Regions from separate parts of the Virgibacillus sp. M23 genome, predicted to be linked through region 1. Evidence: predicted binding sites of a transcription regulator. Region 1 holds the regulator's gene; the other holds the start of a gene.

What was found. Region 1 encodes LexA, which represses DNA repair genes until DNA is damaged. Its sites were predicted from a motif close to CGAACATATGTTCG; they were not measured.
Region 2: recA (recombinase RecA) is a predicted target of LexA. The motif match lies at 4,795-4,808, and genes of this name have one in related genera.

The regions. Positions count from the first base shown of each region.
Region 1 is NZ_JAWDHA010000001.1:93,565-109,319, forward strand. Features, by position in the region: gene RVS70_RS00460 (ATP-binding protein) at 287-1,408, opposite strand; gene RVS70_RS00465 (DUF2621 family protein) at 1,664-2,137, shown strand; gene RVS70_RS00470 (CcdC family protein) at 2,166-2,645, opposite strand; gene RVS70_RS00475 (response regulator) at 2,676-3,047, opposite strand; gene RVS70_RS00480 (Na(+)/H(+) antiporter subunit B) at 3,062-3,490, opposite strand; gene RVS70_RS00485 (cytochrome c biogenesis CcdA family protein) at 3,553-4,257, opposite strand; gene RVS70_RS00490 (YneF family protein) at 4,438-4,659, opposite strand; gene sirA (sporulation inhibitor of replication protein SirA) at 4,705-5,163, opposite strand; gene tkt (transketolase) at 5,760-7,760, opposite strand; gene RVS70_RS00505 (DUF896 domain-containing protein) at 7,867-8,103, opposite strand; gene RVS70_RS00510 (recombinase family protein) at 8,221-8,859, opposite strand; gene lexA (transcriptional repressor LexA) at 9,142-9,765, shown strand; gene RVS70_RS00520 (hypothetical protein) at 9,940-10,119, shown strand; gene RVS70_RS00525 (hypothetical protein) at 10,302-10,487, shown strand; gene RVS70_RS00530 (hypothetical protein) at 10,583-10,876, shown strand; gene RVS70_RS00535 (CBO0543 family protein) at 10,966-11,529, opposite strand; gene RVS70_RS00540 (undecaprenyl-diphosphatase) at 11,772-12,371, shown strand; gene RVS70_RS00545 (DMT family transporter) at 13,226-13,537, opposite strand; gene RVS70_RS00550 (DMT family transporter) at 13,519-13,875, opposite strand; gene RVS70_RS00555 (YxeA family protein) at 14,392-14,745, opposite strand; gene RVS70_RS00560 (MarR family transcriptional regulator) at 15,122-15,604, shown strand; gene RVS70_RS00565 (nuclear transport factor 2 family protein) at 15,597-15,755, shown strand, end outside.
Region 2 is NZ_JAWDHA010000029.1:20,364-36,118, forward strand. Features, by position in the region: gene RVS70_RS12400 (stage V sporulation protein S) at 358-618, opposite strand; gene RVS70_RS12405 (TIGR00282 family metallophosphoesterase) at 725-1,522, opposite strand; gene rny (ribonuclease Y) at 1,664-3,226, opposite strand; gene recA (recombinase RecA) at 3,690-4,727, opposite strand; gene RVS70_RS12420 (competence/damage-inducible protein A) at 4,903-6,150, opposite strand; gene pgsA (CDP-diacylglycerol--glycerol-3-phosphate 3-phosphatidyltransferase) at 6,147-6,725, opposite strand; gene RVS70_RS12430 (helix-turn-helix domain-containing protein) at 6,799-7,698, opposite strand; gene RVS70_RS12435 (YmfK family protein) at 7,716-8,507, opposite strand; gene RVS70_RS12440 (DUF3243 domain-containing protein) at 8,682-8,942, opposite strand; gene ymfI (elongation factor P 5-aminopentanone reductase) at 9,048-9,761, opposite strand; gene yfmH (EF-P 5-aminopentanol modification-associated protein YfmH) at 9,767-11,050, opposite strand; gene yfmF (EF-P 5-aminopentanol modification-associated protein YfmF) at 11,043-12,344, opposite strand; gene RVS70_RS12460 (ABC transporter permease) at 12,472-13,431, opposite strand; gene RVS70_RS12465 (ABC transporter permease) at 13,432-14,478, opposite strand; gene RVS70_RS12470 (ABC transporter ATP-binding protein) at 14,475-15,755, opposite strand, start outside.

The DNA.
Region 1 (15,755 bases):
TAACAATATAATATAAACCTTACCCACTTACTCTATATTAAAGGAAAATGTGACATAAAACAAACCATTGAAACAACACTTTATATAGTAAAAATTTATGTGAAGTGATAATTTTTTCTTATATAAAAATCAAGATACATCAACTACTAGTTATAAATTATAATGTAATAATGCAATTCAGTTTTATTTGTCACCAAGGCTCACCAAACTTCGCACTAATTTGTATAGTACGTATTCTTCAAAGAAAATCACTATCTGTTATTTGAACATTAAAAAACGATCGGGATTATTTATTGGATAATGGAAAAATAATGCGGAAAGTACTCCCCACTTGTTCTTTAGCTTCAATTTCTAAGAAAGCTTGATGCCTTTCGAGAATTTGTTTCGTTATCATAATACCTAGACCAGTCCCGCTTTGCTTTGTTGTAAAAAATGGTTCTCCGAGCTTATGTATGATTTCATCTGGAATACCTGGTCCTTCGTCAATTATACTGATTTCCACATGGGTATCACTAGATGTAGATGTTAAATAAATTTTACCACTCTCTTCCATTGCTTCAATTGCATTTTTCACCAAATTGATTAGTACTTGTTTAATTTGCGAGCGATCGCAAAATACGCTTTCATGCCTGGATACGGAATATTCAATATGAATATTTTTCATCTTTGCTTGAGGTTGTAGTAATACGACGACATCATGAACCATATCTAAGATGGATTCCATTTTCTTATTATCTGTCAGTGGTTTCGAGATAAAAAGTAACTCAGAAGTAATTGTCTCCATTTTTTCAATTTCATCAATCATGATATTATAATATTCTTCTTTTCTGTTTACACCTGCTTGAAGCAACTGCAAAAATCCCTTTAACGATGTTAGCGGATTTCTGATTTCATGCGCAATTCCAGCTGCTAGTTGTCCAGCAACTGACATTTTTTCTGAACGTATCATCATTTCTTCCGCTTCTTTTTTATCTCGTATATCAGCAATAGTAGATAAATAGAAAATTTCATCTTTCTGTGGATCTTGTAATTTTACTACAGAACATTCTGACCAAATATACTTGCCATCACTGTTTAGTATATTCATGGTATAAAGTTGGTTTTGTGAAAATCTTTGCTCAAAATTGTCTTTAATATAACTTGCGTCATCAGCAGAAATCATCTCATGCCAAAACTTTCCCGCTAATTCAGACGGGTGAAATCCTAGTAAATGCTCTGTTGACTTAGAACTAAATATGACTCTTCCTTCTTCATCTAAGACAGTTATGATATCATGACAATTGTTTTCTACCCATGCAAGCATAAATGAAGGCAGTGAGGATAATTGTGGGTAGCGCAATTGCACCGGCTTTGTTTCGGCAATGTGGATAGCTTCCTCATTATTTTGGGTTCCGTGATCATACCCCATCATTTTTCCCCCTTTTTTCGCAAATTTCAACAATTCCTTTCTTCTACAATTTATATTTATGATCTATTCTCTGATAGTATGACGCTTGTTTGTAAATCTGTTTCAGCTTATAATATAGTTGACTATGTATTTTCAAAAAAACATCCAATTATTGTTAATCTTACTATAAGTGATGGAAAAAATAAATTAAATAGTTAAAAATTTTGTCACATTCCTGCGAATTTTTGGTAAAAAAGAGGAGAATAAGGTGAAAATATGTCGGTTATTGTTGATTACTTAATAATCATTTGGGGATTCATTATGATTGGATTAATGGCCATTGGTGGTTTTTTTATGTTTCGTAAATTCCTCAAGCGGTTACCAAAAGAAGATGGCAAATCAATCATGGACTGGGAAGAATATTATGTTAATAAAACAAAAAATATGTGGAAAGAGGAAGAAAAGGAGCTACTTGATGAATTGGTTTCGCCAGTTCCTGAATTATTTAGAGATGTTGCAAAGCATAAGATCGCGAGCAAAGTAGGAGAAGTCGCTCTTATGAAAGATAAGACTACCATTACGCAGGATGTTTTAATAGAAGGCTACATTATTGCAACTCCGAAACGTGACCATAAGTTTTTGCGTAAAAAGTTAGCTCAAAAGAATATCGATACAAAGCCCTATGAAGAATTTTTTCAACTATCTCGAGATGACTATGAGCAAGATTGGAAACGGAAACACCAAAAATAAAAGCGTCAGACTGCTTGGTCTGACGCTTTTATGTATTCATTTTCATGTTCAACTGTTTCTCTAGCTGTAAGTACTTGTACAGCATCGATAATCGCCATGTAACAATCATGCCGAAGGCTAACAGAAAGAACATTCCGCTTGTTTCTCCAACAGATATCTGACTTCCTATCGCTAGCTTTATAATAATCCGAAAGATAAGTAAACCAAATAATATAAATACAAATGATTTCGACGGAACCAAGTATATATCCTGGTTACGAATTTCGAATTTCGATGTCTTTATCAAAAATATGGAGCAAAAAATTCCAACTCCTACAGCTTCAAGTACTTGATACCAGCTAATATGAAACATTGGAAATAGAAACATAAGTGCTCCTGTACTCATAAAAAATGGCGGTAGGATAATTTTCTTTACGGAAGCTGGTTTCTTTGATGCCTTTAACCGAATGAAAATCATTGTTATCGCCATGAATGCTGCAACTAACGTACTTGCTATGAACCAAAACATTATGTAGTCACACTCTCTCTTATCGTCTAATTACTCATTCTTTAGGTTCAACACTCTATTTACAGTGTCTAACACACGATCTTCATCAAATGGTTTTATGATAAAATCTTTGGCACCTGATTCAATCGCTTCAACCACTACCTTTTGCTGACCCATTGCTGAGCATACGATAATCATTGCATTTTTATTTATTCTACAAATTTCCTTAATTGCATCAATGCCGTTCATCACAGGCATTGTGATGTCCATTGTAACTAGATCAGGCTGCAATTCTTGATACAGCTTAATTGCCTCCTCGCCATTCTCAGCTTCCCCGACAACTTCATGCTGTTCACTTGTCAAAATGGTGGAAAGGGTTACGCGCATAAATTTAGCATCATCGACCACAAGTATTTTGGCCATAGCTTTTCCCCCTTTTAATCTTGGTCATTGGCAATTGTTAATATAATTGTCATCATTACACCAACAACTGTCAAGTAAACACCTATATCAAAGATCATTGCAGTTGCAAGTTCTATCTTCCCAAAGATCGGAAACGTATAATAATCATAGGTCTGTGATAAGAAAGGAGCTTTAAAAAGGAATGATCCAACTCCAGTACCTACAGCGATTGCAAGACCTATTGGAATTAACTTTGTAAAATCGATTGGCAACACTTTTTTTACAACATCTGCTCCATAAGACATATTCATTAATAAAATAGCGCCAGATGTCATGAGTCCACCAACGAATCCTCCACCTGGAGAATTATGTCCGGCTAATAATAAATAGACAGCGAAGCCTAAAAGAATAAAGGCAATCAATGATGAGGTAGTGCGTAATATAAGATCATTTGGTTTGTACATGGTTATTGCCCCTTTATAGCATATATACTACTTATTTTAATATAAAACATATAGAAAATCCATTAAAAGCCAGAAAATCCAAACAATCCTGCTAAATATGAGGTTAATGCCGTCATCCAATTAAAAAATAAAGCAACCCCCATAACGATCATGATGTAACCGCCTATTTTTACAAGTCTCGTACTGTACTTCTTTATCCAATTGAGCTTTCCGATAAAAAAAGATAAGACAAAAAACGGGACGGAAAAACCTAATATATAGCTTACCATCATAAGCACACCAATGTCCGGATTATTAGCTGCTAAAGTTAAGACGATACCTAGAATTGGACCAGTACAAGGTGTCCAACCTAAAGAAAATGCTAATCCAATTAAGAATGATCCAATAAAACCGGCAGGCCTATTTTTGAACGTTATTTTCTTATTTTTCATCAAAAAATCAAAATTTAATACACCGACAATAACAAGCCCGAAGAAAATAATAATAATGGCGCCTACTTGTCTTATGATATCTTGATACATAATTAAGAATTGCGAGATGCTTAAGCTTGCAAATCCCATCATAATAAAGACAGCAGAAAATCCTAATAAAAAGAATAAGGTATGTAAGATACTTTTCAGATTGAGCATTTTATTATCATCTTTTAGTTCACTTACACTCATTCCAGTAATATAAGATAAAAAAGCTGGATAAAGTGGTAACACACAAGGCGAGATAAACGAGAGAAAACCAGCCCCGAAAGCGATAAACACATTTATGTCAGACATGATATACCTCCTATTTGCATGAATGCATCTATTGTATCAAATCAAGCGATTACATAGGACTCCTATTTTTGACAATAAACCAAAAGTTTAAAGTTGTTATACGAAATTAGAATACCCCTTACCATTAGAGCAAGGGGTATGGTTGCAGCTATGAACGCTTCTAAGTATATCAATAAGTGCCTATTTTCCTGATTGATTGTTCATTGCACGCATCATTTGATTAATTTTCTTTTGTGATGGTTTTTGACCCATTTGCATCATTAATGTGCGAAGCATCTGTTCATTAATCGGTGGATTCTTTTTTAAGTAGCTCATCATATATTTTCTAGCAATGAAAAATCCAAGAGCAACACCAACAATTAACGCTGCTATAGCAATTAGTACGACCCAGATCGTGTCCATGTAAAGCTTTCCTCCTTCGTGTTGTCTCTTATACAGTATAGTAAATCAAAGAAAAGAATACAATACTTGTTCTTCCTGATTTTTGCTATGTGTAAGAATAGGAGCTAACCATCCAAAATTTTGAATATTATCTCCTATTACAAAAAGCAATCGCTGCATTTGTCTTAGAACAGGAAAAAGCAGCTCTTCTGCATCCTGTAGTGATTTACAACGAAATTTTAATTGATTTTCATTTATATGTAAAGAAATAAACGCATCCCTACTATAAATTTTCAATCCCTTCTCTTCATTTTGCTCCAAAATTCTTAAATGTCGATAGTTTGTTAAATGGTTGATAATTTCACTATAACTAAATGGATACGTAATATAATTAAACTGCATAGCTAAGTCTTTTCGATCTGAGTTCATTTGATAATCCTTTAAGAATCGATATAGAACTCCACTTTTATGGAAGTAATGGTTGGCGACCTCTTCTTTAATCCAATAGATAGAATACGTATACATAGGATCTCCCCCTCTATATAATCTATTATACGGATTCTATTTCAAAATTATGTCAGATTGTATTGTAAAAATGCACTTCTTTTGTCGATTCAGAAAAAATAAGATTGTTATATTTACTATGCGTAACGTCAAATATATTTCCTAAAAGAAATAGCAGCCAAATCGGTCGCTTTTCGTTGGACTAAAGAAGTTAGACTAGCTGGACGCGGCTTAACACGTCCATATTTACCCACATGGGCAAATTTTACAATTTCCTAGACGATAAAAAAGAGGCTCGGACAAAACACAACTTTTCTTTACTCATAATAAGCATAATCATGTTATCAATAGGAGGATCTTCGCCGCACCGTGAACATATACGCGTTTTCCGCTGGAACGCCCACAGCTAACTTGGTAAAGAGAAACACGTTACCACGTGGATCTTCGGACTCGTGCTGTTCCCGCTGGAGTCTCACTTATTTCAGGTGCTAATTTAATTTTTCTAATCAAAAAATGAGCGATAATTAATTTCAACTAATTATCGCTCGTTTTTAATTGTTTCTTCATTCTTTTGTCTCAGCCTCTTTGGCTATAAACGTGTTATATCTTATTTAAAGTTATTCCATCATTGATTCAACGTGTTTCACAACATTTTCCACAGTAAAACCATACTCTTCGATGACTTTTTCTCCTTTTGCGGATGCACCAAATGTATCAATTCCAATAACCTTACCGTGATCACCGATATATCGTTCCCAACCGAATGGGGAAGCCATTTCAATTGCAACCCGGCGTTTTACTTCAGATGGGATAATTTGTTGCTTATATGAGTCAGCTTGTACATTAAAACGATCCCATGACGGCATGCTGATAACCCGGACATCGATCCCCTTCTCTTTCAGTTCAGCTTGTGCTTGAATTGCCAATTGAACTTCAGATCCAGTTGCTAATAGCAAGGCATCAGGTGTTGCCTTCTCCGCATCACTTACAACATAAGCACCTTTTTTCACACCCTCGTAAGCATGCTCTTTTGTACCAGATAATGTCGGTAGATTTTGTCTCGTAAGAACAAGTGCTGTAGGTGTATCTGTCGATTCCAGAGCCAAGCGCCAAGCAGCTTGTGTTTCATTTCCATCAGCTGGACGAATAAGTGATAATCCAGGCATTGCGCGTAATGAAGCTAATTGTTCGATCGGTTCATGAGTTGGCCCATCTTCACCAACAGCAATCGAATCATGCGTGAAAACATACGTTACCGGTGTATTCATAATAGAAGATAGACGAACTGCCGGACGCAAGTAATCACTAAATACAAAAAATGTTCCAGCATACACATTTAATCCACCATGTAATGCCATACCATTCAATGCTGCTCCCATTGCATGTTCTCTTACGCCAAACCATATATTTCTCCCGGCATAATTGGTGCGTGAAAAATCATCTTCATCATTTATTGTAGTTTTATTCGAGCCAGCTAGATCCGCACTTCCACCAAAGAAGTTCGGTACAGCTTTTGCAATTGCATTCAGTACTTTACCTGAGGAAGCTCTTGTAGCTAGTGTATCCTTATCAGGCTCAAATACTGGAAGGTCTTTTTCCCAATCGACAGGTAATTCACCATTTAAAGCGAGTTCAAATTCGCTTGCTAATTTAGGATATCTTTCTTTATATACTTCTAGTAGTTGATTCCAATTATCTTCTACTTCAGCACCATGCTTAACAATTTTTTCGTTAAAATCTGCGTATACTTCCTGTGGTACATGAAAATCATCATGTCCCCAATTATAGAATTCTTTTGTTAATTTTACTTCATCTGTGCCGAGAGGAGCCCCATGGGAAGCAGCAGATGCTGATTTGTTGGGTGACCCATATCCAATTACTGTTTTTATCTCAATTAGTGTAGGTTGCTCACTATTCGTTTGCGCAGCTTTAATAGCATTTCGAATTGCGTTTACATCATTGCCATCCTCAACAGTTAACACTTGCCATCCATAAGCCTTGAAGCGTTGTTCTGTGTTGTCAGAGAATGAACGATTTAGATCACCATCAAGTGATATATCATTCGAATCGTATAAAGCAATTAGTTTACCTAAGCCTAAATGACCAGCAAGTGAAGCGGCTTCGTGTGAAATTCCTTCCATTAAGTCTCCATCACTTACAATGGCATACGTATAATGGTCGACAATATTTATATCTTCCGTATTAAATTTTGCAGCAAGATGAGCTTCTGCCATTGCCATTCCAACAGACATAGCGATACCTTGTCCGAGCGGTCCTGTGGTGGCTTCTACACCATCTGTATGATGAACTTCTGGATGTCCAGGTGTCTTAGAACCCCATTGACGGAATGATTTCAAGTCCTCAATGGTTACATTGTATCCTGATAAATGTAGTAAACTATAAAGCAGCATTGACCCATGCCCTGCCGATAGTACAAAGCGATCACGATTAAACCATGTTGAATGTTTAGGATTATGATTCATAAAGTCAGTCCATAATGTATATGCCATCGGTGCAGCTCCCATTGGTAATCCTGGATGTCCAGAATTTGCATGTTCAATGGCATCAATGGATAACGTACGAATGGTATTAATTGATTGTTGTTCCATATTCGACATAAGATTACTCCTTCCACTATTCCAAGCTTTTGTATACTCTTTTTATTCTATAACGAAACATAGTTTGCCACAAGCAAAACAATGTGTGTGTCAAGTACCATGACACTTACTCTTTATCTTTTTCTTGATTTTGCATGTCCTTTACCTTTTGTGGTGTTACATCATTGCCATTTGGGTCAACAACTGTCATCGATTTAAATTGATTTTTAAATGAGCTTCGAACGTTTTGCAAGTACTCTTGACGTAACTTTTCTTGCTCCTTCTTTTCAACTGCAGATAGACCTTCTTCTTTTGCTTTTTTTGCTAATACATTTATACGTTCTATTTTATCTTTAGATAGCATCTAATAACCTCCAGTTTCATATAGAAAGTTTTGAAATTGTAGTTGTACGAAAATAGAAAAGGCAAGAACATAATTAGTGTTCTTGCCTTTTTATCTTACCTCTACCATATCATATATTCAAGTATTTTGAAATTCCTGATACCTTCTATGGACCGTAGCCTTCGAAACGGAATAACCTAATCCATTTAATGTAGTGGCAATCTCTTCGAATGTCAGATTGTTTTCCCGCAGACGTACCACTTCTTCAATAGGAAAAGTCTTTCGCTCACGACCAGGTGCCTTATCTTGATTGGATAAATTGTTACTAGGATTATAGCCGTTTTTAATAGCTCTTTGAATACCTCTTTTTATTTTAGCATTATGTATTTTTCGCTGATATTCTTCCACAATGCCAACAATTTGAAGAACCATGGAATCTGCTTCAGATAGTTCTAACTTACCATCATGGTAAGAAGTATAGATGGGTATGTTTAATTTATGTAGTTGATGGAACAGCGCTATTTTTGTATTACCTCTACCTAGACGAGTTTCGTCCTGAATGAGTAAACAGTCTGCCTCTCCATCAGAAAACAGATCAAGCAACTGAAAAATGCCATCTCTATCAATCTTATAGCCACTCTCTTGTTCTTGGATGCAACAACTAACCGTTAAATGATTGTTTGTTGCTAATTCCATTAATTCATGCTTTTGTCTTGCAAGTGACGTTTCCTGTGTTTCCTTATCTGTACTAACTCTGCAATAAATAATTGCCCTCAACATACTATCTCCCTATGAAAATAATTAACTAGTGATAATAGAATAATATAAGAATCCGAGCGTTAGTGCAAAAGCAATGAGGTAGAATGCGTCTGTTTTTGTTATTTTTTGGAACATTGAAACAGGCCTCCTTATCAGTATAGGAACTTTTGTTCGCTTGTTGTTTTAAGTATTACACGAACATACGATCTTGTCAAGGTGTTTTTCGAACGAACGTTTGCATTTCCAACAACCCGATGGTAAACTAGTTATAATTAATCCTATGTGCGAGGTGATCAATACATGACTAAACTATCGAAAAGGCAGCAAATGATACTTGACTACATTAAAGATGAAGTAACAAAAAAAGGATACCCACCTTCTGTACGTGAAATTGCCGAAGCCGTTGGACTAGCATCTAGTTCAACTGTTCATGGTCATCTTTCCAGGCTAGAAAGTAAGGGTTTTATTCGCAGAGATCCTACTAAGCCTAGAGCTATAGAGGTATTAGATCTTTCTCAAGATAATAATATACCTAGAAATGAAGCGCGCTATGCACCAGTCATTGGAAAAGTTACTGCCGGTCTTCCAATAACAGCAGTAGAGAATATTGAGGAATTTATTCCATTGCCATCCAATAGTGCGAGTCCAGATGATAACTTATTTGTACTTGTCATTGAAGGTGAAAGTATGATAGAAGCCGGTATTTTGGATGGAGACATGGTAATAGTAAAGCAACAGAACACTGCTATCAACAGTGATATCGTTGTAGCGATGACAGATGAAAATGAGGCAACGGTTAAACGTTTCTTTAAAGAAAAGGATCATATTCGTTTACAGCCTGAAAATTCAACAATGGAACCACTTATTTACGATAACGTAACGATTCTAGGTAAGGTTATCGGTCTATATAGAAACATCCATTAAAAACTGCCAATTGGCAGTTTTTTTATAGTCTAGGAAATAAAATTTGTCTATGTGGATAAAGATGGGCGTGAGCCATGTCTAGCTCCTGCACCCAGAAACGAGGTGATTTCACGAATCGCCCTAAGACCGGAGAAGACCAGGGGCTAAAAAATTGCCAATCATGTGAAGTCAAATGTGACACCTGGGGATATTATTTTACTGGATGACTCTGGTGGAAATCGTAGTCAAACAGTTGAATCATTAGAGGACATATTGGCTTATTTTCAAAGATTGAATTACCAAATGGTAACGGTCTTTGAATTACTCCTCTATGGTAGTACTAATCAGTTTAATCCATTGCTCTTTTATCCATAAAATCAAGACTATTATACATAGCCTTCTGAGTAGAAGGCATATTTTTTCCTTCATAAACATGATTGTTACCGCATTTAATTGGCTATCAGACAAAATAAAACGTTTATCATAAGACACAAGCCATCTCAAATATATGAACATTGAATATATTAGCATTATATCAATGAAAAGAAGGAAATAATATGTGGAAAAATAGTAGATGTGGTGGAAGAAATGATGATGTAGCAGGTGTGACAGACGCAAACGGCGATGACTTCGGTGGTGACGTTATTATAAATGATAATGACAACGATCTAAAATCGAGGAATCGAAATGTACCTTTGCAAAAATCTCTAATAGTGGGAATCCTATGTAGATGTCAGCTCTGATGCTGATTCAAGGAGAAAGAAGAAGAAAAAGAAAAAATATAGTGGGATATATTCTTATGTATCCCACTTATCCTTTAAAAGGTGAGTGATTTTTAATGGAGAGACCTAATCTATTTTCGTTAAAACCATATGACGACGGTTTTCCAGATCAACACATTACAAATAAATCCGTTGTTAAACATAGCGGTAATTCAGATGTCGATGTAAATGTGCATGTCGACACCAAACCGATCGCCTACGCTATGCTATGTACACTATTAGCTTCTAAGCAAATATCCAATGAAGAATTTGAAGAGGCGGTTAGTAGACTAGATAAATTAACAAATCGAGAGAAACGAAAAATGAAAAATGTAGATGACTTTATCAGGCCAAAGTTAAATAAGCGATGAAATTAAGAAGACTTTCTTCTTGATTTCATCGCTAAATCTTTGACTAACTCTACAATACATATTTCATAAACTCAATTTGAATCCTTATATTATTTATCGGTTATTTTTTTATAGCTATCCATATTATAAAAAAGATACGCTATCATAATTAAAAATAAGTAGATAAAAAAGTCATAGAATGTTGACCAACCCTTTGGATTATAAAAATCAATTGCATTAAATAAATTCATTCCTCCAAATGCGGCGATTGCAGCAAAAATACTACCTTTTAATAACGGATTCCAGTTTGGCTTAATTTGTAGAACAAACATGACTGCAACGGGAGCCATTGCCAAGTGATATGGAAGAAATAATAAAGGTGATATTGGAGAGAATTTCATAGGATAAGACCATAAACCATATGATAAAGCAATAAGGTCAATTAACAATGAAAGAATGATGGTGATAAATCCCCCGATTAAAAGCCGCCCTGTACTTTTCTTATTCCTAAACAAGAACCAAATGAGCCAAGGTATGATAAATAATCCAATACCTAGCCACCATTGCCATGAAAACAAAAATGCGTTAAATACAGCATCTACCATTAAGCGATTCACTTCAACTAATTGATTATAAGCATTTTCTGTTTGTTGTAATCCTTCGTTAACTGTCACTATTATCCCTCCGTTATAAACATAGCTTGTGTAATTTATTACCATTTATGTATAGTCAAATGAACTTGATTAATTAAAAAATGCTCATAGTAATATATAAAGTAAATAAGCTCTCTTCAAATCCCCTTTTCAATTCGTCGACTCTATTCTTGCAAGATTGTAAGAATGATGTAAGGAAAATAAATACCATATTGTAAATAAAATAACTATACTTTCCTCAGAACCCTAAGGAGGAAAGTTTTATGAATCTTAATCAAATGAATATTGACTTGTTTCGAATGGTGAATAATCTAGGTAAGGAGTTTTCCATACTAAATCCAATTATGACGTTCATTGCTGAATATATGATATTTTTTTTAGTTCTAGGCATCGTCATTTTCTGGTTTAGAAGACAAAAAAACAATCAGCTTATGATTATTTGCGGCTCCATTACGTTTGTGTTAGCAGAAATAGTCGGAAAATTTGTAGGGAAATTCCATTCTAATCATCAACCTTTTGCTGAACTTGCTAATGTCCATAAGCTTGTAGAACATACGGTAGATAATTCTTTTCCAAGTGATCATACGATATTCTTCTTTTCTTTTTGTATGACTTTCTGGCTTTTCAAAAAGCAAGCGAAGGTGTTTTGGATGATGTTAGCCTTGATTTTAGGACTATCACGAATTTGGGTAGGTGTACATTATCCAGCAGATGTCTTTGTAGGAGCCATAATTAGTATTCTAGTTGCAATACTTGTGTATCAAATAGTACCGAAGCTTACTATTATAAGGAAATTGTTAGTTATTTACGAAAAAGGAGAGCGATTAATACTGCCAGCAAAAATGAAATCTAAAGAGCATTAACATATAAAAGGATAATAAAAATAAGCGATACTCCTCTTTCTTAACGTTTTTAATTTATACATAGAAATATAAGAAACAGAAGCTTACTCTCTTTATTGTGTCAGAGTTACAAGCTTCTGTTTTTCATTACTGTTTATTCTTCATATAACTGGCAGCAAGACCCCCACTTCAAGCAATAAAGTGAAAAACATTGGTAAGCGATGGATCCACTTCCAGTAAATGCAAAATTTTTTAAGTTATATCCTTGTGGTACTAACAATCAGTAGTGAAAAGAAAGTCCCCCCCACTGATTGAAGTTTCACCTTCTAAGAAGTTTGGTACATATTATCAGAATAACTAAATAGATCTATTGCTAGTTAACCGAGAAATTATGGAGTTTGCAAATCCCCTAAGATAAGGGTATTCATTAATAACACAGGCTGGTATAGAAAAAGTTTGAGCTTTATCCCTATTACCAGATGATAGAATCTAGTAATTTTTACATCTATAGACTTAAAAAGCCGATTTTCCTTACTACATTGATTACGTAATTTCTCCCCCTTGCCATTAACCTCATCAAGAATATAACTGGCTTGTTTGTACAAAACCAGCACAAAAGTTCTTTCTTCTATCATCCTGCTGATTCTTAAGAATTACTATTAGGAATATATACTATTGACATTTAAAAACTAAAGATATATAGTATAAATATATGCGATATGTGATCTACGTCTTAATTGACAGAAAATTACGTTAAACAAGAAAATTTCTTAGCACTTTAATAATCTACTATATGTCAACATAGCTTTCTAACTGACTATATTGACATATGTGAGATGTATGTAACGTAATTATTTTGGTTTTACCTTATTCATTCAAAAGGCTTCTAATATAACAACGCCTGCAATAATGAATAATAGACCTCTTAATTTACGAAAAGAAAATTCTTCTTTGTATACGATTATATTAAATAAATTATTAAAGACAATAGACAGTCCTGACCATATCGCAAAGGCTATACCCATATTCATGTATTTTATAGCAATGGATAATAGCGTTATAGCTGCCATAAACGAAACTAATGCTGACAATATGTACCTTATTTTTGTCATGCCATCTGTTTTTTTGACAAATATATGGCCAACAACAGCACAAATGGTTGATATCATTAAGAGAGATATTCCCATTTCTGCACCACTCCTTTTTGTTTAGGGTTTTTACTAAGGTTAACTACACCTATTAGGATCAAAATAATACCTATTAATTTAAGTGTGGAAATTTTTTCATCAAATGCAAAAAAACCTATTAAAAGGATTATAATCGTCCCAAGTCCAGCAAACAATGCCCCAACTACTCCTACTTCTTTTCCTCTAGTATTCCACATATATAATAAAATAGAGGATAAATAAAAAGTAATCGCAATGATCGTTGGGATAAGCTTGGTTAGTCCGTAGGAATAATTTAAAAAAATTACACCGATTACCTCAAAAATAACAGCTAGTCCTAAACCTATCCAAAATCTCAAATAATTACCCCCTTTATATAAAAATATATACATCTTCCAATATAACAATAGGTTTAATGAATATCAATAAACGAATAAAATGTCGGAATAGTAAGCATTACATGAAGATATTTACATCATGAATTCTATCATACGCAAAAAAACCGTAAATGAAAGATATTTACGGTTTTTACTATTCGCTACCAAATATCGTATTTTGATTTTCATTGCCTATCGTATCCAGCATTATCACAGGTAGTAACATTCCCACTTCAAGGAAAGCCAATATTAGTAAGTGAGGGATCGGCTGCCAGTAATTGTCCGATTGGTATAAGGGCCATTAGGTCATACCCTTGTGGTACTAACAATCAGTGGGGAATAAACAGAATCCCCACTGATGATAGTTTCATTTTATTTTTTACATATAGATCAATTTGTGTAACTTGTCTTTAGATCATTTTAGTGAGCAATCAAATTTACTTGTCAAGCTTACTTAGCTCCCATCAACATACCTGTGTATATTTAATAGAATGGAACTCACAGTTTTTCTTTCGCATCTTCTGGTATAGTATCATATGGAACTTCCTCCCATTCCTTTACATAACTACGTTTAGTTGTTAAGCGAATATAAGCTCCCTCCCGTAGTTTTTTACTAGCCGAAAATGTTACAGTTCGTACATCACCAGATTTTTCATACCCCGATAATGTATATTCATATCTTGGTCCTTCCATCTCTTTAGCAGTACCGTCAATTTTTACGTAAACACTCGTCTTAGGAATAAGAGGATTAAGCATATCTGCTACTTCATTTTTTACTAACGCAGTAAAGGCAAACAGAGCTATAACTATAATGGCTAGCAAAATGAATAGTATCCTCAACATATTCTTCATCTACATCACCCCACTTTTAATATCATATTTATTCATAGCTTAAAAGATCAGATAGCTACTAGCCATAGAATTACCTTTCATCTTGATGACATTATTGTAAGAATGAATGATCTACTGTCAATATTCACTCGAAATAGAACGCTTATGCTTTCCTCCTGTTCAATATACGTAAGCTCTTGTCCGTTATAGTTGGTATTTTATCCCGCATATAACTGGCAGTAACACCCCAACTGATTGAAGTTTCAATTTATCAGTATTTTGCTTTTCATTTTAGCTTTCACTTTTGCTCATGCGTACTCTTCATTGGAAAAATTGACATTTCATTCATACATGTTAAAATGTTGTTAACCGGTTAACAAAAATAAAGGAGGTACACATGAAAACTTCTGAGATAGAAAAAGCAATTGCTGCAATTGAAAATTTTATTGTACAACGTGAGAAAAAATTAAAGAGCTCTAACTATACTTCTTACAAAGATTCAATCGATGGAAATAAATGGACCTTAACACAAATGCATATTGTCTCTTTGATTAAGAATAATCCAACACGGGTTAACAATGCATTTTTAGCAAAAAGCTTAGGGATTTCTAGACCAGCTGTTTCTAAAGCGATTCACACCTTAATTGAGAAAAATATGATCATTGCAGAGAAGAAAATATCTAATCAGAAAGCCATTTATTACGCTTTAACTGATTCAGGACACAAGTTATCGATCATCCATGACAAACTACATCAAACAGCTAAAGAGCGGTATTCTAAATTACTTGATCAATTTTCTGAATCTGAATTAAAAGTTATCATAAGATTTTTGGACGCTTGGTCTGGTCAAATTATCCAAGGAGGAAAAGATGATGAATAAAAAACAAGCATATCAATTTTTTACGGAAGTTTATCAGGAAATTATTGTGAACTTAAATATTAATCAAATTCCTGAATATTTTAGTGAACAATACATTCAAGTAACCGATGGAGTGCGTACAAATATGATTGATTTCACAAATCATATCGTC
Region 2 (15,755 bases), on a different contig from region 1:
TCATGCCAAGCAGAAATGATCTGCTTGCTATTAATGGGACACAGTTGGTACCCTTCTCTCGTTCTATCTAATCTTCTTGAAAGAAAAAGTAAAACAGAACAAAAGTGAAAGCACCCGATTAGAAGCGTAGCGGCTGGAGCGAGCCGACGGAGATAAAAGAATCACGATTGAATTTGCAAGTCGATGATGACTTAGATTAGGACGATTCGTGAAGTAGCCTCGTTTCTGGGCGCTGGAGCTCAACATTCTCATAGTTATCCACATGGGCAAACTTTATAATTTCCTATAATTTTCTAGACAATAAAAAAGTGCTACGCTTTACGTAACACTCTAATCTTCGTAATTCAGCTTATCATGCTAACGAGGTTCTACGATTAATTTAATTGCTGTACGTTCTTCATCATCAATTAAAATATCAGTAAATGCCGGAATACAGATGAGGTCAACTCCACTTGGTGCAACAAATCCTCTAGCAATTGCTACTGCCTTTACAGCTTGATTTAATGCACCAGCGCCTATCGCTTGAATTTCTGCTGAGCCGCGTTCTCTTAAAACATTCGCAAGTGCACCTGCTACTGAATTGGGATTTGATTTTGCTGACACCTTTAATACTTCCATTACTAGTACCTCCTTCATTAACTATTATAGTTCTATTGCTACTATATTCCTGGAGATGTTAGCTTATTACCCTATTATGCATTAATAATTCGAAACATTCAAATAATCAATAAATAAACGGATGATCATCATTTATTAGAATGCGCTCCACCTTTGTTGCTTTCCCACTTTTATCATCAATCGTAACGAAAAAACCATTTAACTGACTTCTTCCCTTTTTTGTAATTTCAAAACGTACAGGCATGGAAGTTAAAAACCGTTGGATCACCGCTTCTTTCTCTACGCCTAATATTCCATCATACGGGCCCGTCATCCCTACATCGGATATATATGCAGTACCACCAGGCAATATGCGTTCATCAGCGGTTTGTGTATGCGTATGAGTACCAACGACTGCACTAGCACGACCATCTACATACCATCCTAATGCCTGTTTTTCACTAGTTGCTTCGCCATGAAAATCTATAAAAATTATATTTGTTCGTTTTTTAGCTTCCTCTATTAATTGATCTGCTTTAGTAAACGGATCATCACTAGGTGGAAGGAATGTCCTTCCTTGTAAATTCATAACAGCGACTTCAATTCCATTAATATTTACATAAATAATTCCTTTTCCAGGATTATTTTCCGGAAAGTTCGCTGGACGGATCATATTCTTAGCATCGTCTATAAAATCATATATTTCCCGCTTATCCCATGTATGGTTTCCCATTGTAACAACTTGGGCTCCCCACTCCAGAAATTGTTTATAAATTTTTTCAGTTATTCCTTTACCTGATGCTGCATTTTCCCCATTAACAATAGTAAGATTTGGTCGATATTTCTCTTTTAACTTAGGCAAATATTCCTGTACCATATTTCTACCTGGAGAGCCAACGATATCTCCAATAAATAAAATTTTCATTAATCTTATCATCCTATCCTTTTGATTACTTTAAGTCTTTCATACCGTGTTTATCTTGTCAAAATTTCTAGTCATTATGTAAGGAAAAATATGCAGTCATCCTTAAAATACGCAAAATAAAAAGCGGTCTATGACCACTTTTTATTTTGCATATTCAACAGCTCTCGTTTCCCTGATTACCGTTACTTTAATATGACCTGGGTAATCAAGTTCTCCTTCAATTCGCTTGCGGATGTCCCGTGCGATTCGAACGGATTCTACATCATCGATTTCATCAGGCTTTACCATAATGCGAATTTCTCTTCCCGCCTGAATAGCAAATGATTTTTCCACTCCAGTGAACGATTCAGAAATCTCTTCTAATTTCTCTAATCGCTTAATATAATTTTCCAACGTTTCACTTCTAGCACCAGGTCTTGCTGCAGATAGCGCGTCCGCTGCAGCAACCAATACTGAGATAATGGAAGTAGGCTCTTCATCGCCATGGTGAGAAGCTATCGAATTAATGACAACCTCATGTTCCTTATATTTCATTGCAAGTTCTTTACCAATTTCGACGTGACTTCCTTCCACTTCATGATCTATTGCTTTACCAATATCATGGAGTAGTCCCGCTCTTCTTGCCAATGTTTCATCTTCACCTAGTTCAGCAGCAAGCAATCCAGAAAGGTATGCAACCTCAGTTGAATGCTTCAATACATTTTGTCCATAGCTTGTACGATATTTTAATCTACCAAGAATCTTTATTAAGTCTGGATGTAAGCCATGCACACCTACTTCAAACGTTGTTTCTTCACCAATCTCACGTATATATTCATCTACGTCGCGTCTCGCCTTATCTACCATTTCCTCTATTCGTGCTGGATGAATTCTTCCATCTTGTACGAGTTTTTCTAAAGCGAGGCGAGCTGTTTCTCTTCTAATCGGATCAAATCCAGATAAAATTACTGCTTCTGGAGTATCATCAATAATTAAATCAATACCTGTCAGCGTTTCTAGCGTACGAATATTCCGCCCTTCACGACCAATAATTCGTCCTTTCATTTCATCATTAGGAAGGTTAACAACTGAGACGGTTGTTTCAGCAACGTGGTCAGCAGCACAGCGTTGTAAAGCTAACGATAGGATGCTTTTGGCTTTTTTATCTGCTTCTTCTTTTGCGCGATTCTCAGCCTCTTTTATTAATAATGCTGATTCATGCGCAACTTCTTGTTCGATTCTTTCAAGAATAATTTGTCTAGCCTGGTCTGTTGTATATCCTGAAATGCGTTCAAGCTCGGTTTGCTGCTCTTGTAATGTAGCTTCCACTTTGCTTTCCATTTCTTCAATTTGTTGTTGTTTTTCTGTTAACGACTGTTCTTTCCTCTCTAACATAAGCTCACGCTTGTCTAGTGTTTCACTTTTTCTGTCCAGATTTTCTTCTTTTTGCATCAGACGATTTTCTTGCTTTTGTACTTCGTTACGTCGTTCACGAAGTTCATCTTCGGTCTGTTGGCGAAGTTTATGATTTTCATCCTTCGCTTCAAGAAGCGCCTCTTTTTTGGAGGCATCTGCATTCCGATGTGCCTCATCAACGATTTGTTTAGCTAATGTTTCAGCACTAGAAATTTTAGCTTCAGCAATAGATTTACGAATCAGATAACCAACAACAATACCGACGATTAGGATTCCAAGCAAAATGGAGATGAGTAAAAGACTGTCCATGATTTCACCTCCTATTGCTATAAAGTTGTACAATTAAATTATTGTCGGCATGTAGCATTTTCAATGCGTGAAAACAATAAAATATATCATTGAAATGATAAATCTATACAGTATTAATTTTAATTGTGTAGAATGCGAATGTCAAGGAAACGTCACAAGTTGTCGCGATTACTTGTGTAAATAATGGAAATATACTTACTTTAGTTAAGAGATAGTAATATTTTTGTTAATAAGTGCTTTAGACAAACATAACTTCTCACTCAAAATACAAACAATTATTTTATCACTATGGGAATATAATCATCGCAACCTGAAATATATCCGTTTCCGCGGGAGTCTCGCTTATTTTAGGTGCTAAATTATTAATTCTAATCAAAAAAACGAACTATAATCAACTTTAACTAATTATAGCTCGTTTTGATTGTTTCTTATTTACTTTTATCCCAGACTTTTTAATTATTGACTAGACATCTAAACTTTCCTGACCGGCTTCTTCTACTTCTTCCTTTGGCTGATCATCAAGATTATAATGACTGCGAATAGCCTCATGAATTTCCGTCATCACATTCGTATTTTCTTTTAGGAACTGCTTCGCATTCTCTCGACCTTGACCAAGTCTTTCTTCATTATAAGAATACCAAGCACCGCTCTTAAGGACAATATCCAAATCTGATCCAATATCCAATATTTCTCCTTCTTTGGATATACCTTCTCCATACATAATATCTACTTCGGCTTGTTTAAATGGCGGTGCTACTTTATTTTTCACTACCTTAATTCTTGCCTTATTTCCTACCATATCATTGCCTTGTTTTAATGACTCTGCACGACGTACTTCTAATCTAACAGAGGAGTAGAATTTAAGTGCTCTTCCACCAGGTGTTGTTTCAGGATTACCAAACATGACGCCGACCTTTTCACGGATTTGGTTAATAAAAATGGCTGTTGTTTTTGATTTATTAATTGCACCAGAAAGCTTCCTTAAAGCCTGTGACATTAAACGAGCCTGAAGACCAACATGAGAGTCTCCCATTTCACCTTCTATTTCGGCTTTAGGAACTAACGCTGCAACAGAATCGACTACAATAATATCAACGGCACCACTACGAACTAACGCTTCGGCGATTTCTAATGCTTGCTCTCCTGTATCAGGCTGTGAAAGGAGTAATTCTTCAATATTCACTCCTAAAGCACGGGCATAAGTAGGGTCTAATGCGTGTTCTGCATCGATAAACGCAGCTTGTCCACCTTGACGCTGTGCTTCGGCAATAGCATGCAAAGCTACAGTTGTTTTACCAGAGGATTCTGGACCATAAATTTCAACTACTCTCCCTCTCGGATAACCTCCAATACCTAAGGCAACATCTAATGCTAGTGAACCACTCGGTATGGTAGCAATTTTTTGTTCAGCTTGTTCTCCAAGTTTCATAATGGAACCTTTACCGAATTGTTTCTCTATTTGTCTTAACGCCATATCTAAAGCTTGTTTTCTATCACTCAAAGCGTCGTCCTCCTTTAATAATCTACTTACATCATACATGGTTTTCGACCTTTTGCCAAGCAAAAAACGAATAAATGTTCCCTTTTTTAGAGGGGAATAACAAAAGGAAAAAGAATTATAGAATAGATTTCCGCGTAACTATGTAATTATCCATTCAATTATTCTGCTAACTTTATCATTTTAAATGATTGTACAAAAGCTCTAAACCTTTCTGAACAGTTCTTCTTCTTATCGTATCTCGATCTCCTTGAAATTGACATTTCTCTCTTATCGTATGTCCAGCTTGATCATATATAGCAATATATACTGTACCAACAGACTTTCCTTCTGTTTCTGAAGGTCCAGCAACTCCAGTAAACCCAATACCGATGGATGCATTGAGTTTCGTTGCTGCGTTTTTTGCCATTGCTAAAGCACATTCCTTACTAATAGCACCATATTCCTCAATCACCTGAGGTGGTACGCCTAAAACATTTTGTTTTACCTCGTTATTATATGAAACAATGCCTCCACGAAACACGTCAGAAACACCAGGAACAGATGAAAGCTTTCCGGAGAATAGTCCTCCTGTTAGACTTTCAGCAGTTGCTAGTTGTTTGCTATCTTTCCTTAGCAGTTCTACAATTTCCCCTTCTAGCGTGGCTTGATTGACTCCATAAAAATAGTGACCTACTAAATTTAAAATTTTTGATTTGGTTTTATCTAGTAATTCATCTACTTGTTGCTCTGATTCTCCATTAGCTGTTAACCGAATCACGATCCCATCATCCTGGGCTAACGGTGCAATAGTCGGATTTGTCTGGGCTTGAATCATGTCCCGCAGTTCATGTTCTAGCTTGGACTCACCTATTCCTATAAATTTTAATACGACAGATTTTATGATTTCATGCTGACTAACCATTTGCTGAATCGTTGGGAATACATGCTCGATAGCAAGTGATTTCATTTCCCTGGGAACACCAGGTAAAAATATCCATTTCCGACCTTCAAATGTTACCATCATCCCTGGAGCCATCCCTACACTGTTTTTCCAAACATCTGCTGTTTCAAAAACACGAGCCTGCTTTCGATTATTCGGGGTCATCTCAACGTCTTGCTTATGAAAATATGCTTGTATTTTATCCATGGAAGGCTTGTGTTCCACCATCGATAAATTCGATAATGCTTGAAAAGCCTCTCTTGTTAAGTCATCTTCTGTTGGCCCTAACCCACCAGTTACTAAAATAATATCGGATCGCAGATGTGCTTGTCTAAATGCCTCTTCGACGCGGCGTAGGTTATCACCGACGACAACATGGTTATATATGTTAACTCCATACTGAGCAAGTTGCTGCGATAGCCATTGCGCATTCGTATTTGCAATCTGACCGAGCAGTAATTCTGTTCCTACAGCAATAATCTCAGCTTTCACTTTTTTGGTCATTTTGAATCCCTCATTACATGCCAGTTTTTCATGAAATAATCAACCCCAGATAAAATAGTAAAGAACAGGCTAATATACAGCATCCATTGTCCAAATGGAAATCCTATATAGGCAAACGGAAAATTATGCAGTAGTAATACTGCTATAGCAATCATCTGCGTTGCCGTTTTCAATTTACCCATACTCCCAGCTGCTAAAACAATTCCTTCACCAGCAGCAACAAGTCTAAGACCTGTGACTGCAAATTCTCTACTGATAATAATGATAACTACCCATGCTGGAGCTACCCCCATTTCTACCAGTATGATTAATGCTGCTGAAACAAGTAACTTATCTGCAAGCGGATCTAAAAATTTACCTAAATTTGTTACCAAATTGTATTTTCTTGCATAGTGGCCGTCAATCCAATCAGTAGCGGCGGCGACAATAAATAATAATCCAGCAACAAAATGAGTCAGAGGTAATTGAGCTTCACCAATGTCCCACGATCCCCAATCAAATGGCACACTCATTAAAATAATAAAAACTGGTATTAAAAGTATTCGAGATAACGTTATTTTATTTGGTACATTCATTTATACATCCTCCTCGTGTAAGCATCTATAAATTAAAACCCTTCCCAACAAGTTGAAAGGAAGGGCTTATCAGTTATTCAGCTTCTTGATTTAATTCTATCCATATATTTTGTCTTACGGTTTGTGGGTCAACTGGATATTCCATTTCCACTCCATTAATCGTAATCGTAAGTACAGATGCATTACCGATTTTGAAGAACACACGATCTTTCCCTGTAAGCTTCAGTTCTAAAGGTGATTTTTCCTCATTAAACATATCCTCTTCAAAGAACGTCTCCCCATCTTCCGATTTAACACCAAGCCATGTATCCCCTTCAGCTTCAAGAGTTGCCTCCACTTCCTCACCAGAATAATTGAAGGCAACAATCGATTCCGGAGTACTTCCTTCACCTTTCTCTATGACAGAGAAAGCTGCTTCTGGTTCATCATTTTTATCGTTCTGAGCTTCATCACTTTCATCAGTTTTATTTTCTTCATCACTCTTTGTATCTTCTTCTGCTGGTTGTTTTGAACGTTTATCATCATTAATCACAACACTATCGTCTTCTTTCACTTCTTCATTATTAGCATTTCCCGACATATTTTGATTAATAAAGATCAAGGCAACTACGATAATACCAATAATTAGTAACACGACGATGATCGTAGGGAAGATCGAAAAGCTTGAAGGAGTCTTTTCGGCATTCGTCTCCTTACGAGTCCGTTGAATCCTACTTAGCTGCTCTCCATCAGGTTCTTCCGTTTTCGGTACTTCTTCTTTAAATTCTTCCATCAATTCATCCGGATCAAGTCCTACTGCATTTGCATATTCCTTAATAAATGCTCTTGCATAGAATTTTCCTGGTAGAATATGTAAATTACCTTCTTCTATGGCAAGTAAATACCTTTTTTGAATCTTTGTTGTTTCCTGCAAACTTTCTAATGAGAGGTTCTTTGCCTCCCTTGCTTCCTTTAGCCTTGCTCCAATTTCCATTTCAAACACCATCCATTTTAAAAATCGAACGTAGAGAATCCATCTTCTTGACTAAATTGTTGTCTTTCAATAGGTTCATACGTAATTTCTTCATTCTGATAACTTCTTAGTTCAATAATGTAATCAAAGTCATCCATTTTATACTCTGTTGATTGTACAAATATATCCGGATGTTCAACTACCTTTATAGCAGGTAGCTGCATAACCTCTCGAATTAGCTGCCAGTGCTTTTCATTAGCACGTCTTGTCGAAACCATTCCATCAATGATATAAATGTTATCTGAGTTGTATTCTCCCTCGATTAATTGACTACGAACTGTCTGCTTCAATAACGTACTGGATACAAACAGCCATCGCTTATTTGCACAAACACTAGCTGCTACAACTGACTCCGTCTTGCCAACTCTTGGCATTCCGCGAATCCCAATTAATTTATGACCTTCTTTTTTATATAACTCCGCCATAAAATCAACCAATAGCCCTAGGTCATCACGGACAAATCGAATGGTCTTACGATCGTCAACATCTCTATGTATATATCTTCCATGTCGCACTGCCATTTTATCTCTGAGTTTAGGCTTTCGAAGTTTAGTAACGTTGATCATGTCCATTGTTTCTAAAATTGATTTTAGGCGTGTTATATTTTCATCAAATTGCGACAATAATAGCATACCTCTACGTGCATTTTCCACACCATTAATTGTAATAATATTTATGGATAACATACCTAATAACGACGAAATATCACCAAGTAAACCAGGTCGGTTAATTTGAATTTCATATTCAAGATACCATTCTGTCTTCTCCATAAAAAGCTCCTTTAAGTGACAACTTTTTTACAGACCTTCTTCAATTTAATTTTAACGATATAACTATATAATAAAGGATTTTACTCCAAGTGAAAAGAGATTATCATAAGAAATAAAAAAAAGAAGCTGTTTATTTAATAATAAACAACTTCGTAAATGAATACAAAATAGTCCCTATTTTGTATTGCCTTGATTTTGCACAAATTTCACCATTGTATTTGCAATAGCTTGTTGCTCATCCTGTGAAGCGGCATTCCATAAATCACGTAAAATTGCCTCTTCATTATTCTTTGCGTCGACATTTTGTGCAAGATAGTCGCCGACCTCTTGTGCCATATTTTGTATCGTTTGTTCACTCATCCCTTGCTCTTGTGCTTGATTAAGCTTATTTGCAAGGAAACTTTTCCACGAATCAAAGTTATCAAGAACTGACATACTTTCTCCTCCTTCAATATTTTTACATGCATAGTATTTGAATTATTTCCTTGTTTATACATGCATGAAGGAACAAAAGTGAACATATCAAAACTGTTGGCTAGATTACCAGCCACCGGTAACATTGATTATTTCTCCTTGAATATAGCTACTATTCCCGGAAAGTAAAAAACTAGTCATATGTGCAATTTCTTCTGGCTTCCCAGCTCGATTTAGCGGAATATCAGCTATAATTTCTGCTTTCTCTTCATCTAAAAGATGTTGGTTCATTTTGGTTTCGATATAGCCCGGACTAATTGCATTTACCGAAACGCCCGACGGTCCCACTTCTTTAGCTAAGGCCTTTACAAAGCTATTTTGTGCACCTTTTACAGATGAATAAATGACTTCATTACTGGCACCTTGTTCACCCCAAATAGATGTAATAAAAATAACTTGCCCGCCTGTATGAATCATGGACGGTAATAATTCTTTTACGATCATCCAAGGCGATTTTATGTGAAGCTGGAGCATCTCATCCATTACATCTTCGGGTGTATCTTGAAACAAACCAAAGTGTGCTTTGCCACTTGCAAAAACAACTGCATCAATAGGGAAAACGAGCTGCTTAACAAAGGCCTTGCAAGCAGTTGCATTACTTAAATCTGCTTGTAGCATAGAAAGAATTTTTTCCGGTTCGATACTTTTACGGAAAGCTTCAAGTGCCTGTTTGTTATGATTGTAATGAAGAATAAGCTGATAATTTTGCTCTGCCAATTGTTTAGCAATTGCCACACCAATATCGCCACTCGCACCAACGATTAAAACATTCTTCCCCATTGTATTTACTCCGCAGCGATTGTACAAACAGATAAACGCTCTTCACTAATCCAGTTCTGCATAAATTGCTGAGCATCTTCGAATGTTAAAGCTCTCACTGTTGATAATATGGAGAAAAAGTCCAAATCCAAAATATGGTAATGTGTATATAAATTAGCCATTGTCTCTAAGTTATTCATACTCCGGAGCAACTTTCCAATTTTTTTTCTTTTTATCCGTTCGAATGTTTCGCTAGTAAGCTTTGCGTTCGTTATCCGAAGTAACATTTCTTTTAATGTATCAGCAAATTCAGTAGGCCGCTCACTATTACTACCTATTAAAGTATAACCAAAGTTGCGATCTAAATTCGTCTCAAAAAAGAAGCTATCATCAATTAACTGCTCTTCATATAATAGCTGATAAAATTCGCCACCCTTAGAAAAATAATGGTCCAATATCATGCCTTGTAGCAGATCCTTTTTCAGAAATGCTTCATTTGAAATGTCTAGGTTTGCTTCTTTGATACCAACTGTACATTTAGTAATGGAAACAGGCATTGTTATTTTTTTCTCTTTTGTCGCAACTTCTTGAGGTTCTACTGGGAAATTCCTACGTAACTCTTTCACTTCCTTAAAATCTTTGCGGTTTTGATTTCGTTCAACTAGCTGCATCATTTGATTGGGATCAAAATTTCCAGTAATAAACAACGTCATATTCTCCGGATGATAAAACGTGTTATAGCATGTATATAGATCATCTTTTGTAATCTTATTAATCGATTCCACCGTACCTGCAATATCCACGTTAACTGGATGGTGCTTAAACATTGCTTTTATTGTACCCATAAAAGATTGCCAATCGGGCTGGTCATCATACATGTTTATTTCTTGTGCAATAATTCCCTTTTCCTTTTCCACTGATTGTTCTGTAAAATATGGATCTTGAACAAAGTCGATCAATGTTTCTACATTCTTCTCAATTTGATCGGTGGCTGTAAATAAATAGGCAGTTTTCGTAAACGATGTATAAGCATTGGCGGATGCACCTTGTTTGGAGAAGTCAGCAAATACATCACCCTTCTCACTTTCGAATAGTTTATGTTCTAAAAAGTGGGCAACTCCTTCTGGAACAGTTACGAGTTCGTCCTTACCGATAGGAACAAATTCTAAATCAATCGAACCATAATTTGTCGTAAATAATCCATGAGTCTTTGCCATTTCTGTTTTCGGCAACAAGATAACATCCAAGCCATTTTCCAATTTTTTTGTGTAAATCGTTTCACCGATCTCTTCATACGTATGCTTATTCATTAGAATCTCCTTTCTCTGCTGTTAATAAATAGAGAGTATCTTCTTCAAGCTTGTTCGCAACAGCAACGACTTCCTCTTTCGTTACGCGCTTAATCTGTTCAATAAACGCTAGAGGTTCAACTTTTTTATTAGATAAAACTTGCTGATACAAAAATTCTATGGTTCCTTGAGGGTGATCTAATGTTTCTAGTAACTGATTGGATATTAACGCTTTTGTTTCATCTAATTCATTTTCTGTAAAGTCACCCTGCTTCATTGCAGTCATCTGCTCTCTTATGATATCTCTTGCTTTTTCAAAATCATCTGGTGCAATACCACTAAATACGAGTAATAGACCTTTATGACTTTCCATTCTAGATGCAGCATAGTAAGCTAAACTATTTTTTTCTCTGACATTTATAAATAATTTAGAGCTAGGAAAACCTCCGAATAAGCCATTAAATACATGTAATGCATAATAGGCATCATCTTGAAATGTAATATTTGTTCGATAACCGATATGCAGTTTAGCCTGTTGAATTTTATCTGTTTCAATAACTTCTCTAGGCTTGGTTTTCTCAACAGAAGCCGGCTTCGGGTTTTTGGTAATTTGCATTCTTTCTGCTTCAAGATCGTCTCGATGAAATACAGCGGATAATTTTCTCTCCATAACCGCTTCGTCCAAATCACCTTGTATATAGAGATCAATACTATCTTCCTTAAGCATCTGTTGATAGTAAGTAAATAAATTCTGTTCATTAAGTTTATTAAGATCTTCCTCGTAACCTTGTACATGTAATTGATATGGTTCGCCATTACACATTTCATCAATTAACCGCATATTAGCATAACTCATTTTGTCATCTTTTAATGCATTGATTTTTTGTCTTAATGTTTCTTTTTCTCTGTTAAAAATGGCTTGTTCAAATTGTTGATTTGTTACATTCGGATCAAATAATATTTCGTGCAATAAATTAATTCCTTCATCAAGAATCGTCGTTGTATCCTCGAGAAATTTCTGATTCGCTATTTCAAGACGTAGACTAATAATATGATTTTCTCCTTTTTTAGCACCATCGATGGAAATAGAAGCACCATAGAGATCATCTAATTTCATTTGTAGCTTTTGCTTAGAAGGGTACTTTTTGGTTCCTTGCTTTAAAATGTAAGGAATTAAAGCTCTTTTTGTTATCGTGTCCCTGCTTAAAGGAGCTTTTAATTTCAATACCAATGTAATTGTCTTATATTTTTTATTTGGAATAAAATGAAGATGTAGTCCGTTTACATCTTTCGTTGTTTCTAAAATTTCGCGCATAAACATCCTCCTGAATTTCTCTAAGATTTATCAACTTTATTCTTCACATATTTTCCATTTGTCATCCATTATAAAACAAAAAAAACCGGGTTGCGACTATAAGACGCAATCCGATTGAAATAGTTATCTATCTGCTACCTTTTATATATGGATCTCCGTTTGCTCTTGGAGCTTCAGCTCTACCAATAAACCCTGCTAAAGCGAGAATCGTTAATACATATGGTGCAATTAACAGGAATACCTGTGGTACATCAGCCAAGAAAGGAATACCTGCACCAATTACACTGAGACTCTGGGCAAAACCGAAGAATAATGCCGCACCCATCGCACCAAGTGGATGCCATTTCCCAAAAATAACTGCTGCCAAAGCCATAAACCCTTGCCCAACAATTGTAGCATGCGAGAAATTAAGCGCGATAGTTAATGCAAAAACAGCTCCACCTAATCCACCCATGGCCCCAGATATAATTACTGCTACATAACGTAATTTATATACATTAATCCCATTTGTATCTGCAGCCATCGGATGTTCTCCGACTGCGCGAAGTCGTAAACCAAATGGTGTTTTATATAGAATGTACCATGCAATAAGCGCTAATACGATAGCTACATATGAAGTAATATAAATCCCTTGAAAGAAAATTGGACCGATGATAGGTATATCCGCTAATAATGGAACATCTGTCGTATAGAATGGCTGACTAACCATATCTGTTTGCCCTTTATCATACCACTGCTTCGTTAAGAAAACACCTAACCCTAACGCTAAAAAATTAATTGCAACCCCACTAACAACTTGGTCAGCGCGAAATGATACGGAAGCAACTGCATGAATAACCGAAAATAATGCAGAAATCACCATTGCGACGACGATAGATAACCATGGTGTCCATGCACCGAAGACATCAGCGAAGGTTAAGTTGAAGACAATTCCAACAAAAGCTCCCATTACCATAAGCCCTTCCAAACCAATATTAACAACGCCGGATCGCTCACTAAACACTCCGCCCAATGCCGTAAATATTAAAGGCGCTGAATAAAATAATGCAGTTGGGATGATCGATTGTAATAATTCAATAAACCCCATTTATTTGCCCTCCTTTTTGAAGCGAAGTATAATCCAACGAATAATATAGCTAGATGCAACAAAGAAAATGATTAATGCAATAATAATATCAACAAGTTCATTTGGAACGCCCGCCTGTGTCGGCATATTTAGCGCCCCTACCTTTAATGCACCAAATAAAAATGCTGCAAGAACTACTCCAATTGCACTATTAGCTCCCAACAACGCAACTGCTATGCCATCAAAACCAATATTCGAAAATCCAGAGCTAACGGTCATATTCCCATAGGTTCCTAGTCCTTCCATAGAACCAGCTAGTCCTGCAAAGGCTCCAGAAATAACCATTGCCAAAACGATGTTGCGTTTAACGCTCATTCCGGCATATTTCGATGCATGTTGATTATAACCTACCGATTTAAGCTCATAACCAATATTCGTTCGCTCAATGATAAACCACATGATCATTGCAGCAAATAGAGCAATTAAAATCCCATAATGCATCCTTGAAAAATACGTTAATCCTTCTAACCATTCAGAAGCTAAAGATGCACTTGGTGCGATCATCTCTGTTTTATCAGCATTATTAGTTAGTACGTTACGGATAATTGCATTTGCACTATAAAGGGCAATATAATTCATCATGATGGTAACAATTACTTCATGAACACCAAGCCTCGCCTTTAATACCCCAGGAATAAACCCCCAAATAGCTCCAGCTAATGCAGCGACGATAAGCGCTAATGGTATATGAATGATCATAGGTGCCTCTACCGTTGTACCTATCCACACAGCAGCTAGCCATCCAACAATAACCTGGCCCTCTGCTCCTATATTGAATAACCCCGTCCTAAAAGCAAATGCGATAGCGAGTCCAGTTAATATATAAGGAGTTGTCTGTCGAATTGTTTCACCAAAGAAATAAGGGTCTCCAAATGCTCCATTAAACAGGGCGACATAACCTTGAATCGGATTATACCCGAATCCAAGCATAATGATTGCTCCTGCAAGTATACCAATAAAAACAGAAATAATAGGAACTAGAATATTGAACCACTTGTTCGAATTCATTGATTATCACCTGCCTTTTCTTGGTTACTGCCAGCCATTAATAACCCTAATTCCTGTTCATTCGTATTTTCTGGTGACACATTTGCTACAATTTTCCCATCAAAAATGACGGCGATTCGATCACTGACATCTAATATCTCATCTAATTCGAAAGATACGAGTAAGATTGCCTTTCCTTTATCACGTTCTTCAATCAGTTTGCGATGAATAAACTCTATCGCTCCTACATCAAGTCCTCTAGTTGGCTGTGCAGCAATTAACAAAGCTGGAGAACGGTCAACTTCCCTTGCAATAATCGCCTTTTGCTGATTTCCACCAGACAGCGCCCTTGCTTTTGTATAAGCACTAGGAGTTCGAACATCATATTCGGAAATTAGACTTTCTGCCTTTTGATAGATTTCTTTATAATTAAGAATCTTATATTTAGAATAGGGGTTTTTGTAATAAGTCTGTAACACAATATTTTCGCCAATAGGAAAATCCAATACTAGCCCAAACTTGTGTCGGTCCTGAGGTATATGACCAACTCCACTTTCTGTTACTTTACGTGGGGATAAATTAGAAATTTCCTTTTCATTTAACCGAATACTTCCAGCGTTTGTTTTTTTTAATCCAGTGATTGCTTCAATCAATTCTGACTGTCCATTGCCATCTACCCCTGCTATCCCTACAATTTCTCCGGCACGTACGTCTAGATTCAAGCCCTTAACCATGTTTACCTTTCTTGAATCTTTTACGAATAAATCTTTAATTTCTAAGACTGTATTAGTAGGTTCAGCGGTTTTCTTTTCCGTTTTAAAAGAGACATCTCTTCCAACCATAAGCGCGGCCAATTCGGTTACATTTGTTTCCGCTACATTTACAGTACCAATTCCTTTTCCTTTACGAATAACTGTACAACGGTCACAAATTTGCATAATCTCTTTTAGTTTATGTGTTATTAGAATGATAGATTTGCCTTCTGCTATTAATGCTTTCATTATCTCCATCAACTCTTTAATTTCTTGAGGAGTAAGTACAGCAGTTGGTTCATCAAAGATTAAAACATCAGCACCACGATATAGTGTCTTTAAGATTTCTACCCGTTGCTGCATACCTACCGAAATATCGCTTATCTTTGCTGTAGCATCAACCTGTAAGCCATAACGATCAGATAACTCCTGAACTTCTCGTTCTGCTTTTTTTATATTAATCTTACCGTGCTTCGTAGGCTCACTACCGAGAATAATATTTTGCGTTACCGTAAACGGTTCTACTAGCATAAAATGTTGATGAAC